3 regions of the Klebsiella sp. A52 genome follow, and region 2 is predicted to be linked to each of the others. Evidence: predicted binding sites of a transcription regulator. Region 2 holds the regulator's gene; each other region holds the start of a gene.
What was found. Region 2 encodes Fur, which represses iron uptake genes when iron is present. Its sites were predicted from a motif close to ATAATAATGAGAACNACTATCAA; they were not measured.

Region 1 (4,193 bases), 1.3 Mb from region 2:
CTATTCTTCAGTAACGCGAGAAGAGTCAACGTATTGCCTCACCAAAATGCGAATAATGGTTGGTTTCCGCGTCGGGAGTGAAAGTTGTGGCAGGTCAGCTGGTGCTTCGCAAAGATGAGTTTTTTGCCTCCCCCACGCAGGCGGTGGCGGTGGCTGACCGCTACCCGCAAAACGTCTTCGCCGAGCATACCCATGAATTTTGCGAGCTGGTGCTGGTGTGGCGCGGCAACGGTCTGCATATCCTCAACGATCGCCCGTGGCGGATTACCCGCGGCGATCTCTTTTATATCCGCGCGGAAGATAAACACTCTTATGCGTCGGTCAATGACCTGGTGCTGCAGAATATTATTTATTGTCCGGATCGGCTGCGGCTCAATTTTGACTGGGCGGCGCATATTCCGGGATTATTCGGCACGCCGTGGCAGCCGCACTGGCGGATCGGCAGCAGCGGGATGGCGCAGGTCAGGCAGGTGATTAACCAGCTGGAGCACGAAAGCGCGCGGCAGGATGCGCAGGCGGATAGCATGGCGGAACTGCTGTTTGCCCAACTGGCGCTAACGCTCCAGCGCTATCGCTACGCCACTGATAATCTGGCGGCGACGCAAAGCGAAACACAGCTCGATAAACTGCTAACGGCGCTGGCCGGAAGTCTGAATCGCCCCTTTAATCTGGATAGCTTCTGTCTGCATGAAGGCTGCAGCGAACGCGCGCTACGCCAGCAGTTTCGTCAGCAAACGGGAATGACGATAACTCACTATTTGCGCCAGCTGCGGATCTGCCATGCGCAGTATTTACTGCAGCATACCGAGCGGTTAATCGGCGAGATCGCCATGCAGTGCGGGTTTGAGGACAGTAACTATTTTTCGGTGGTGTTTAATCGGGAAATTGGCATGACGCCGGGACAGTGGCGGCAGCGCAGTCGCGCCGCCGCGTAAGGGGAAATCAGTTAGCCATTCCCAGGCCGACGATATTCGCGGCGATGATAATCACCACGCAGCCGAGGCTGAGCACGCTGACCGGGCGGCGTCCGGCGTTGTTCCACTCTTTCAGCACCAGCCCAACCAGCCCGCCACACAGTACGTAGAAGCTCATATGCAGCATCCAGCTCATGTAGTCATACTGCGCCGGGATACTGGCGTGGCCCCAGGCATAGAAGAAGAACTGCAGATACCACATTAGCCCGCCCAATGCGGAAAGCAGAATGTTGCTGATGATAAGCGGTTTTGCCAGTGAGAAGTCGGCTTTTAGCGACAAATCCTTCACTTTGGCAAGGCGAATAAAACAAAAGCCGAGGTTAACCAGCGCGCCGCCGCCCATGATCACCACGTAGCTTGGCAGCGCGGTATACAGCGGGTCGACGCCCAGCGCCGCGGCGGCTTCATGCATTGGTTTAGCGGCATTCATCGCGAATGACATGCCGGCGGAGAAAATACCGCACATTACCGCCAGCATCAGCCCTTTTTTCAGGTTGAACTCTTCCGCTTTGATGCCCATTTTGCGCTCTTTAAGCTGGCCGGCGCGGGTAACGATACCCACGCCAATCACCGCCACCAGCACGCCGAGCAGGGTCATTTGTCCGCCTTTGGTGTGAATCAACACATCAAAGTGGCCGTTGAGGATCGGCGTCATTAAGGTACCGACGATAAGCGTAATGCCGATAGCGATACCGATACCCATCGACATCCCCAGATAGCGCATGGTCAGGCCATAGTTGATGTTACCGATGCCCCACATCGCGCCGAACAAAAACACCGGCAGCAGCGTGGAAGCGCTAAACGAGCGGTAGTAGGCCCAGAAATCGGGCAGCAGCATGGCGCTTATCGCCCACGGCAGAATCAGCCAGGAGACAATCCCGCCGATCGACCACATGGTTTCCCACGACCAGTGTTTCACCTTCTTGAAAGGGGCATAAAAACAGGCGGCACTGGCGGCGCCGATTAAATGCCAAAAAATTCCCATCGTAATCGCATGATTCATTGCCTTTACCCTCATCTGTTTTTGGGTTGGATAGACTCTCTCCGATGCGATGAGTGTAAAAATTGCGCAGTTTTTACGCCTTTGAGCTGTTGCCACGCCAGGCGAAACTCTGGCAATCAGGGGCTTAATGAGTTGTTTTGGCTCACAAACTGGGGTGTATCTATTTTGGGTATAACCTTAGTAAAACTACGGCATTGATAATCATTTTCAATATCATTTAATTAACTATAATGAACCGACTGCTTACGCGGCGTTAACACCCTCTGCCGCCCGATAATAATGGAGATGATTATGAGTTATACACTGCCATCCCTGCCGTACGCTTACGATGCTCTGGAACCGCATTTCGACAAGCAGACGATGGAGATCCATCATACTAAGCATCACCAGACCTACGTTAACAACGCTAACGCAGCGCTGGAAAGCCTGCCGGAATTCGCTAACCTGTCCGCGGAAGAGCTGATCACCAAACTGGATCAACTGCCGGCTGACAAAAAAACCGTACTGCGTAACAACGCGGGCGGCCACGCTAACCACAGCCTGTTCTGGAAAGGCCTGAAAACCGGCACCACCCTGCAGGGCGACCTGAAAGCCGCTATCGAGCGTGATTTCGGTTCCGTGGACAATTTCAAAGCTGAATTCGAAAAAGCGGCAGCAACCCGCTTTGGTTCCGGCTGGGCGTGGCTGGTGCTGAAAGGCGACAAACTGGCCGTCGTTTCTACCGCTAACCAGGACTCCCCGCTGATGGGCGAAGCCATTTCCGGCGCTTCCGGTTTCCCGATTATCGGCCTGGATGTGTGGGAACACGCTTACTACCTGAAATTCCAGAACCGTCGCCCGGACTACATCAAAGCCTTCTGGGACGTGGTTAACTGGGACGAAGCAGCAGCGCGTTTTGCCGCCAAAAAATAAGGTTGCATTGTGCTAAGAGAGAAGCGAGTCTGATGACTCGCTTTTTTTATATCCGTAGCAAGGAGAGCAGCAATGCATTATCCGGTGAATGTCTTTGTCGGCAAAATCAGGGACTACGACGGTAGCCGCCCCAGCGCAATTGGTAAAATCCAGGTCGATGGCGAATTACAGCTCGGCGAGCTCGGACTGGAAGGGGACGAGCAGGCGGAAAAGAAAATTCACGGCGGGCCGGATCGTGCGTTGTGCCACTACCCCCGCGAGCATTATCTCGACTGGATCCGCGAATTCCCGCAGCAGGCCGATCTGTTCTGCGCACCCGCATTCGGCGAAAACCTTTCTACCGAAGGGCTAACGGAAAAAAACGTCTATATCGGCGATATCTTTCGTTGGGGCGAGGCGCTGATTCAGGTCACTCAACCGCGCTCTCCCTGCTTCAAACTGAATTACCATTTCGGTATTAGCGACATGGCGCAACTGATGCAAAACAGCGGCAAGGTTGGCTGGCTCTACCGCATTATCGCCGGCGGCCAGGTCTCCAGCGATGCGCCGCTGGAGCTGGTATCGCGACTAAGCGATGTGAGCGTACATGAGGCCGGAGCAATTGCCTGGCATATGCCGTTTGACGACGACCAGTATCACCGTCTGTTATCGGCGGCGGGCCTGTCGGTAAGCTGGAGCAGAACGATGCAGAAGCGGCGTTTAAGCGGGCAAATCGAGGATAATTCGCGGAGATTATGGGGGAAATAATTCCCCCATATTGAACGTTGCAACCCGTAGCCCGGCTCAGCGTAGCGCAAGCCGGGACAGGCTCAGGTGCGTTTATACAGCGGCAGCCAGATTGTTAAACGCAGACCACCCAGCGGGCTATCGTCGGCTTTAACCCAGCCGCGATGTTGCTGGATCGCCGTTTCGACAATCGCCAGCCCCAGACCGGTGCCGCCGGACTCGCGATCGCGAGCTTCGTCGGTACGATAGAACGGACGGAAAATCTGTTCGCGATCTTCCGGGCTGACGCCCGGGCCGTCATCATCGACGTTGACCGTGATTCCGTCTTTATCCACCGAGAAGCTGACCGAAATTTTCGTGTGCGAGTAGCGCAGCGCGTTGCGCACGATATTTTCCAGCGCGCTTTCCAGCGCATTGGGGTTACCGTATAGCGGCCAGGGGCCCGGCGGATACTCAACGGTAAAGGATTTCCCCATCTGCTCGGCTTCAAATGCCGCGTTGTCCAGCACTTCGCCCCACAGCTGATTCGCTTTCACCGTCTCGCTGACCAGCGCGTTTTTCGCCTGATTACGCGACAT
Region 2 (4,193 bases):
GCATATAAATGAAGAAGGCGTCATTCAGTTTCTGCTGAAATCCTTTGTCGACGGCGCGTGGCGCTTCAACGTGCCGGCGCTGTGGGATCAATACCCGCATATTGTCGGCTGGGAAACGGTGCCAGCCTGGCCGCACCCGGCGCAATTTATTCCCGGCGGCAACTCCCCTTATGTCACCGATGAATACCGCGACGCGCTGCTGGCGCAGTTCCCGCAGGCCCGCGCTCACGTCATTGCCGGCGCCGGACACTGGGTGCATGCGGAAAAACCCGAGGCGGTTTTACGCGCAATTCGCCGTTATCTGAGCACAATTGAAGCCTGAGTGGCTAAAAAACGCCCGACCGCGCGGCATAATGCCCGCGGTCGTTGGCGCGGCGGTTCGCCTGATGTATTATGGCGCGCTATCTGCGCCGGCTATAGCCCGGCAGCTTGTTTCCCCGAAGTCACTCTGAATCATGGCAAAAGAACAAACGGACCGAACGACATTAGATTTGTTCGCAAATGAGCGTCGCCCGGGTAGACCGAAAACCAATCCGCTTTCGCGCGATGAACAACTGCGCATCAACAAACGCAATCAGCTCAAACGCGATAAAGTTCGCGGCTTGAAGCGCGTTGAGTTGAAGCTCAACGCCGATGCGGTCGACGCGCTTAATGAGCTGGCGGAAGCCCGCAACATGAGCCGCAGCGATCTTATCGAAGAGATGCTGATGCACCAACTGGCCTGCCTGCGTAATCAGGGCGAAGTCTGAAAAACGCAAAAAAATCGCTTTCATGTAGCAGAGTGTGCACCAGGACGTTATTGCTGTTTCCGCGCCCTTCCCTGTTCTGCTATGATTGCCGTTAACTGTAGGCATAATGCCACTACCACATCATTAAGTTTCAAGAGGTTATTTTACTCATGGCAATCATCGGCATCTTTTTTGGCAGCGACACCGGCAACACCGAAAATATTGCAAAAATGATCCAAAAGCAGCTCGGTAAAGACGTTGCTGAAGTTCACGACATTGCCAAGAGCAGCAAAGAAGATCTGGAAAGCCACGATATTCTGCTGCTCGGCATCCCAACCTGGTACTACGGCGAAGCGCAGTGCGACTGGGACGACTTCTTCCCGACGCTGGAAGAGATCGACTTCAACGGTAAGCTGGTAGCCGTGTTTGGCTGCGGCGACCAGGAAGATTACGCAGAATACTTCTGCGATGCGCTGGGCACCATTCGTGACATCATTGAACCGCGCGGCGCAACCATCGTTGGCCACTGGCCGACCGCGGGCTACCACTTTGAAGCTTCTAAAGGCCTGGCAGACGACGATCACTTCGTAGGTCTGGCGATTGATGAAGACCGTCAGCCGGAACTGACCAACGAGCGCGTTGAGAAGTGGGTGAAGCAGATTTCCGAAGAGCTGCATCTGGAAGAAATCAAAAACGCCTAAGAATCAAACAGCGCAGCTATTAAGCTGCGCTGAATTAATAGATAAAAGCAATCAAACTAATAGCTACAAGTTTTTAACTTTTCATCACATATCTGTACAATGTCCTCTGATTCCACGAGGTCACGTGACACAGTTTGTAGCTGGTAATTCGTTTTTGACAGCTTACAAGGCGCGATGGTTGCAGTTTTCATTTCAGAGTTGCAGCTCTATAATGAGACGCATTACATCGGGTGATTCTCTGTATTGCTTCCCTTTGAAGGAAGCCGATCTTTAGCAACAGGACAGATTCCGCATGACTGACAACAATATCGCATTAAAGAAGGCTGGCCTGAAAGTCACACTTCCCCGACTGAAAATTCTGGAAGTGTTGCAGGAACCGGATAACCATCACGTCAGTGCGGAAGATTTATATAAACGCCTGATCGATATGGGTGAAGAGATTGGTCTGGCTACCGTTTACCGCGTGCTGAACCAGTTCGACGATGCAGGCATCGTGACTCGTCACAACTTCGAAGGCGGTAAATCCGTATTCGAGCTGACTCAGCAGCACCACCACGATCACCTGATTTGCCTCGATTGCGGCAAAGTGATCGAGTTCAGCGATGATTCTATCGAATCCCGCCAACGTGAAATTGCTGCGCAACACGGCATCCGCTTAACCAACCACAGCCTGTACCTGTACGGCCACTGTGCGGAAGGCGACTGCCGCGAAGATGAACATGCCCACGATGCGGTGAATAAATAATTTCCCGTCTCGTTTGTTGTAAAAAGCCAACCTCAAGGTTGGCTTTTTTATGGGCGAAATCCACCGGCATGCGTATTCTGTCAGAGCATAACGCCTTGTACGGAGAGTCAATATGGAGCTGCGCCAGCTACGCTATTTTGTCCGCATTGTGGAAACCGGCAGTATGGGCCGCGCCGCGCTCGATCTGAATATTGGCGTCTCTGCGCTCAGCCAGCAAATGGCGCGTCTGGAAAATGAACTCGCTATCCGCCTGCTGCAACGGACTTCGCGCGGCGTAATGCCCACCAGCGCCGGCCTCGCCTTTTACTCGCAGGCGCAACTGGCGCTGCGCCATGCTGACGATGCCATTCTCGCCGCGCGTGAAGCGCGCCTTTCCGGTCACGTCAGCGTCGGTATGGCGCCGAGCACCGCTTCTGTACTGGGCGTACCTTTTATCAACGCCATGCGCGAAAGCTACGCCGACGTCCGCCTGCACCTGGTGGAGAGCCTCTCCGGCAATCTGGAACGGATGATCAACACCCGCCAGCTCGATTTAGCCATCGTTTTCCAGAAAGAGAAGATCCTGCGCTGGAGCGCCCGACCCATTCTTGAGGAACGTCTGTTCCTGATTGGCGCCCATGACGTGCTGGCGCCGCTGCCCGGCGATAGCATCTCCCCGAACCAACTGGCCGCCATCCCGCTGATTATGCCAAGCCAGGGGCATGGCCTGCGCGGCAGGCTGGACGCTATTTGCCAGGAGCACGCCATCAACGTTGACGTGGTGGCTGAAATCGATGGCCTGGCCCTGCTGATGCGCGCCGTTCGTGACGGGCTCGGCGCCACGCTGCAGCCGGGCGCGGCGATTTCTCATCTCGACAGCCAGGCGCTAAGAGTGATCGGCGTCGATAATCCGGTACTTAGCCGACCGAATTTTCTGGTCAGTCTTTCCGATGACGAACTCACCCCGGCAGGCCTTGCGGCACGGGTAATGCTGGCAAAAGTCATGCGCCAGCTAGTTGAATCCGGCAACTGGCCGGGCGCCAGTCTTTACACACACTAAACCCCCCTTTAGCTTTACGCCATAGCGCCTGCCGCCCCTGCACCTTACATTTCCATTACAAATTTAACAATTAGTCAAAGCGTAATGGAGCCGATAATGGTGGATGTACTGGTGATTGGCGGCGGCAACGCCGCGTTATGCGCCGCCTTAACCGCCCGGGAAGCAGGCGCATCCGTACTGCTGCTGGAAGCCGCGCCGCGGGAATGGCGGGGCGGTAACTCTCAGCACACGCGTAATCTGCGTTGTATGCACGATGCGCCGCAGGATGTCTTAGTCGACAGCTATCCGGAAGAAGAATACTGGCAGGATCTGCTGCGCGTTACCGACGGCAATACCAACGAAGCGCTGGCCCGTCTGGTGATCCGCACCTCGTCGCACTGTCGGGACTGGATGCGCCGCCATGGCGTTAACTTTCAACCGCCGTTATCCGGCGCCCTGCACGTCGCCCGCACTAACGCCTTTTTTATGGGCGGCGGCAAAGCCCTGGTCAATGCCTATTACCGCAGCGCCGAACAGATGGGCGTACAGATCCGCTATAACACCCCGGTACAGGCGCTTGAATTACGTGATGGCGAATTCGTCGCCGCGCTGGCAGGCACTGAGCGGATCGCCGCTAAAACCTGCGTGCTCGCCGCCGGCGGTTTTGAATCTAACCGCGAGTGGCTGCGCGAAGCCTGGGGGCAAAATGAGCGCGGCGAATGGCCTGCAGACAACTTTCTCATCCGCGGCACCCGTTTTAATCAGGGAGTGCTGCTCAAATTTATGATCGATGCCGGGGCCGATATCATCGGCGATCCTTCACAGTCGCACTGCGTCGCCATTGACGCCCGGGCGCCGCTCTATGACGGCGGCATCTGTACCCGCGTCGACTGCGTGTCGCTGGGGGTGGTGGTGAACCGCGATGCCGAGCGCTTTTATGATGAAGGGGAAGATTTCTGGCCCAAACGTTACGCCATCTGGGGCCGTCTGGTCGCCCACCA
Region 3 (4,193 bases), 2.0 Mb from region 2:
TTCGATAACGGTTACTGGGATAGAGACGCCATCTTCAGTGAAGATGCGGGTCATACCCACTTTTTTACCGACTAAACCAATCATTGTATCAACCTCTCAATCGCTCGATGACCTGATTAACCCAGGCTGATCTGCACGTCTACACCGGCAGCCAGGTCCAGACGCATCAGAGCATCAACGGTTTTTTCAGTTGGCTCAACGATGTCAACCAGACGCTTGTGAGTACGAATCTCGTACTGATCACGCGCATCTTTGTTGACGTGCGGAGAGATCAGAACGGTGAAACGCTCTTTGCGGGTCGGCAGCGGGATCGGACCACGGACTTGCGCACCAGTGCGCTTAGCAGTCTCGACGATTTCCGCGGTTGATTGATCGATCAGACGATGATCAAACGCTTTAAGGCGGATACGGATTCTTTGGTTCTGCATGAGACCAGAGCTCCAATTATTTTATAGACGAAATGATTACTCCTCATACCCATTACGATTGATGGGAGAGTGTAACCGTTCTTACAGAGTTCCCCGATTGGGAACATTGTTAGGTAGCAAACTGCGCTACCAGGGCTCATATCGAACCGGCCGTCAATTTTGACAGGCCCGCGCATTATACGCAAATTCAGGCGCGACGCAAGTGCTGATTAGAAAATCATCACCACAATTTGCGCGTCTTCTCGCGCAGGCGCTCAGCAATGCAATAACACAATAAATAAGTCAGGAATAAGCCTTCCATCTTGCACAAATGCGCTTTGCGCAAACGCGCGACGATAAGCAAAGTGAGCGCATTATCCCCGAACAGGAGTGTTCCATGCTTACCGTCCTCCCCTTCTTAGTTTGCTACTGTGCATTAACCCTGGCGTTGTGCCGGCAGGACCTGCTTCACGGTCTTCTTCCCGACAGTCTCACCTGCCCGCTGCTGTGGAGTGGTTTAGTTTTTTACCTGTGTCTTGCGCCGCAGCGGCTAGAAGATGCCGTCTGGGGGGCTATTGCCGGCTATCTTTTTTTTGCCCTGCTCTATTGGCTATATCGCATGTTTCGCAGCTATGAGGGATTAGGATACGGCGACGTTAAATATCTTGCCGCCCTCGGCGCCTGGCACGGTTGGCAAAAGTTGCCACAGCTGGTATTGGTCGCCTCGCTGTTTGCCGGGATGACATGGATGACATTGGCGTTGGTCAGGAGGAGGAAGCAACAACGATGGGATTTGAACAACCCGCTGCCGTTTGGGCCATTTCTGACTGCAGCGGGTTTTTGGTGCGGGTGGCAGACGTTCGCTAGTCTGACACTTTGATCTGCGATTGAAGGTAATTTTGCAGACCGATTTTACCGATCAGATCTAACTCGGTTTCCAGCCAGTCAATATGGCCTTCCTCATCGGCAAGGATTTCAATCATCATATCGCGACTGACATAATCATGAACGCTGTCGGCATAGGCGATTGCCTCACGCAGGTTTTGCGCACCTTCGAGCTCCAGCCGTAAGTCAGACTGCAGCATCTCTTCGACATCCTCACCGATGCCAAGTTTGCCAAGATCCTGCAGGTTAGGCAGCCCTTCAAGAAACAAAATACGCTCGATGTACTTATCGGCGTGTTTCATCTCATCGATAGATTCATGATATTCAATATCGTTGAGGCGCATCAGGCCCCAGTTCTTGAACATTCTTGCATGAAGAAAATACTGGTTAATAGCAACCAGTTCGTTTCCCAATAATTTATTGAGATAACTTATGATTTTGACATCACCTTTCATTATAAAGTCCCTCCGCTTCCACTTATTGAAGCGTAGTCCGGGCTATAAGGATGTCAAAAAGAGAAGGGTCGCGATCAGGCGATTTCTTTGAATTCCGGCATGCTGGTTAATTCATCTTCCATCACTTCGCGTGCCGCGCGGACGCACTTACCGCATTGATTTCCAACGGGAATAAACTTGCGTAATTGTTGAAAAGATTGCGGTTGAAATTGACGCACAACCTGGCGGATTTTTTTATCGCTAACGCCATTGCACAAACAAACGTACATATAAACTCCCGTTCAATTTATGCACAAAGTTTAAATGAGAATAGTTATGATTACAATAGACTGTTTATTAATTATCCGTAGCGGCGCACTTTATGAATATTTAAACCAACCTGGCTTATCACCAAATCACAGACAGCAAAAAGGGCGCCGAAGCGCCCTTTTTAATTCAAAGCTAACGAATTAACCCAGAACTTTAGCTACAACGCCCGCGCCAACGGTACGGCCGCCTTCACGGATTGCGAAACGCAGACCGTCGTCCATCGCGATCGGGTGGATCAGGGTAACAACCATTTTGATGTTGTCGCCCGGCATTACCATCTCTACGCCTTCCGGCAGTTCGATGGTACCAGTCACGTCAGTAGTACGGAAGTAGAACTGCGGACGGTAGCCTTTGAAGAACGGAGTATGACGGCCGCCTTCGTCTTTGGACAGGATGTACACTTCAGATTCGAACTTGGTGTGCGGCTTGATGCTGCCCGGCTTAGCCAGTACCTGACCACGTTCGATTTCTTCACGTTTGATACCACGCAGCAGAACACCTACGTTCTCACCAGCACGGCCTTCGTCCAGCAGTTTGCGGAACATTTCAACGCCAGTACAGGTGGTTTTCGCGGTTTCTTTGATACCAACGATTTCAACTTCTTCACCAACTTTGATGATACCGCGCTCTACACGACCGGTAACAACGGTACCACGACCGGAGATGGAGAATACGTCTTCGATCGGCAGCAGGAACGGCTTGTCAATCGCACGCTCTGGTTCCGGGATGTAAGAATCCAGGAAGCCAGCCAGTTCGATGATTTTCGCTTCCCACTCTGCGTCGCCTTCCAGCGCTTTCAGAGCAGAACCACGAACGATCGGAGTGTCGTCGCCCGGGAAATCGTACTGAGACAGCAGTTCACGAACTTCCATCTCAACCAGTTCCAGCAGCTCTTCGTCATCAACCATGTCGCATTTGTTCAGGAACACGATGATGTACGGAACGCCTACCTGACGACCCAGCAGGATGTGCTCACGAGTCTGCGGCATCGGGCCGTCAGTCGCAGCAACAACCAGGATCGCGCCATCCATCTGAGCAGCACCGGTGATCATGTTTTTAACATAGTCGGCGTGGCCCGGGCAGTCTACGTGTGCGTAGTGGCGAGTCGGGGTGTCATATTCAACGTGAGAAGTGTTGATGGTGATACCACGAGCTTTTTCTTCCGGCGCGTTATCGATCTGGTCGAATGCGCGAGCAGCACCGCCGTAGGTTTTAGCCAGTACGGTGGTGATTGCAGCGGTCAGAGTAGTTTTACCATGGTCGACGTGGCCGATAGTACCAACGTTGACGTGCGGTTTTGTACGTTCAAATTTTTCTTTAGACACGGCTATATTCCTTACTATAGTGCTCTCCCCTCAGGAGAGAGCACGGGACTTAGGTTTTAATCCTGTGGATTATTTACCACGGGCTTCAATAACGGCCTGAGCAACGTTGTTCGGAGCATCATCATACTTCAGGAATTCCATGGTGTATGATGCACGACCTTTGGTCAGAGAACGCAGCTGAGTTGCATATCCGAACATTTCAGACAGCGGAACTTCAGCGTGGATCTTAACGCCAGTTACTTCAGATTCTTGACCGCGCAGCATGCCGCGACGACGGCTCAAGTCACCGATTACGTCACCGGTGTTCTCTTCCGGAGTTTCTACTTCAACCTTCATGATCGGCTCAAGCAGAACTGGTTTCGCTTTCTTAAAGCCTTCTTTAAAGGCGATAGAAGCGGCCAGTTTAAACGCCAGCTCAGAGGAGTCAACGTCGTGGTAAGAACCGAAGTGCAGACGGATACCCATATCAACTACCGGGTAACCAGCCAGCGGACCAGCTTTCAGCTGTTCCTGGATGCCTTTATCAACGGCCGGGATGTATTCGCCAGGGATTACACCACCTTTAATGTCGTTGATGAACTCGTAACCTTTCGGGTTAGAGCCCGGCTCCAGCGGGTACATGTCGATCACAACGTGACCGTACTGACCACGACCACCAGACTGCTTGGCGTGTTTACCTTCAACATCGGTAACTTTCTGGCGAATCGCTTCGCGGTAAGCAACCTGAGGTTTACCGACGTTCGCTTCAACGTTGAATTCACGCTTCATACGGTCAACGATGATGTCGAGGTGCAGCTCACCCATACCGGCGA

Region 1: sodA (superoxide dismutase [Mn]) is a predicted target of Fur. The motif match lies at 2,172-2,194, and genes of this name have one in related genera.
Region 3: bfd (bacterioferritin-associated ferredoxin) is a predicted target of Fur. The motif match lies at 2,051-2,073, and genes of this name have one in related genera.

Annotation. Positions count from the first base shown of each region.
Region 1 is NZ_CP074437.1:1,164,265-1,168,457, reverse strand. It holds gene rhaS (HTH-type transcriptional activator RhaS) at 1-14, shown strand, start outside; gene rhaR (HTH-type transcriptional activator RhaR) at 87-935, shown strand; gene rhaT (L-rhamnose/proton symporter RhaT) at 943-1,977, opposite strand; gene sodA (superoxide dismutase [Mn]) at 2,269-2,889, shown strand; gene yiiM (6-hydroxyaminopurine reductase) at 2,962-3,636, shown strand; gene cpxA (envelope stress sensor histidine kinase CpxA) at 3,699-4,193, opposite strand, start outside.
Region 2 is NZ_CP074437.1:4,910,159-4,914,351, forward strand. It holds gene ybfF (esterase) at 1-322, shown strand, start outside; gene ybfE (LexA regulated protein) at 456-749, shown strand; gene fldA (flavodoxin FldA) at 899-1,429, shown strand; gene fur (ferric iron uptake transcriptional regulator) at 1,722-2,174, shown strand; gene tcuR (tricarballylate utilization LysR family transcriptional regulator TcuR) at 2,287-3,213, shown strand; gene tcuA (FAD-dependent tricarballylate dehydrogenase TcuA) at 3,310-4,193, shown strand, end outside.
Region 3 is NZ_CP074437.1:1,794,053-1,798,245, reverse strand. It holds gene rplC (50S ribosomal protein L3) at 1-84, opposite strand, end outside; gene rpsJ (30S ribosomal protein S10) at 117-428, opposite strand; gene KGA69_RS08365 (prepilin peptidase) at 805-1,287, shown strand; gene bfr (bacterioferritin) at 1,271-1,747, opposite strand; gene bfd (bacterioferritin-associated ferredoxin) at 1,822-2,016, opposite strand; gene tuf (elongation factor Tu) at 2,197-3,381, opposite strand; gene fusA (elongation factor G) at 3,451-4,193, opposite strand, start outside.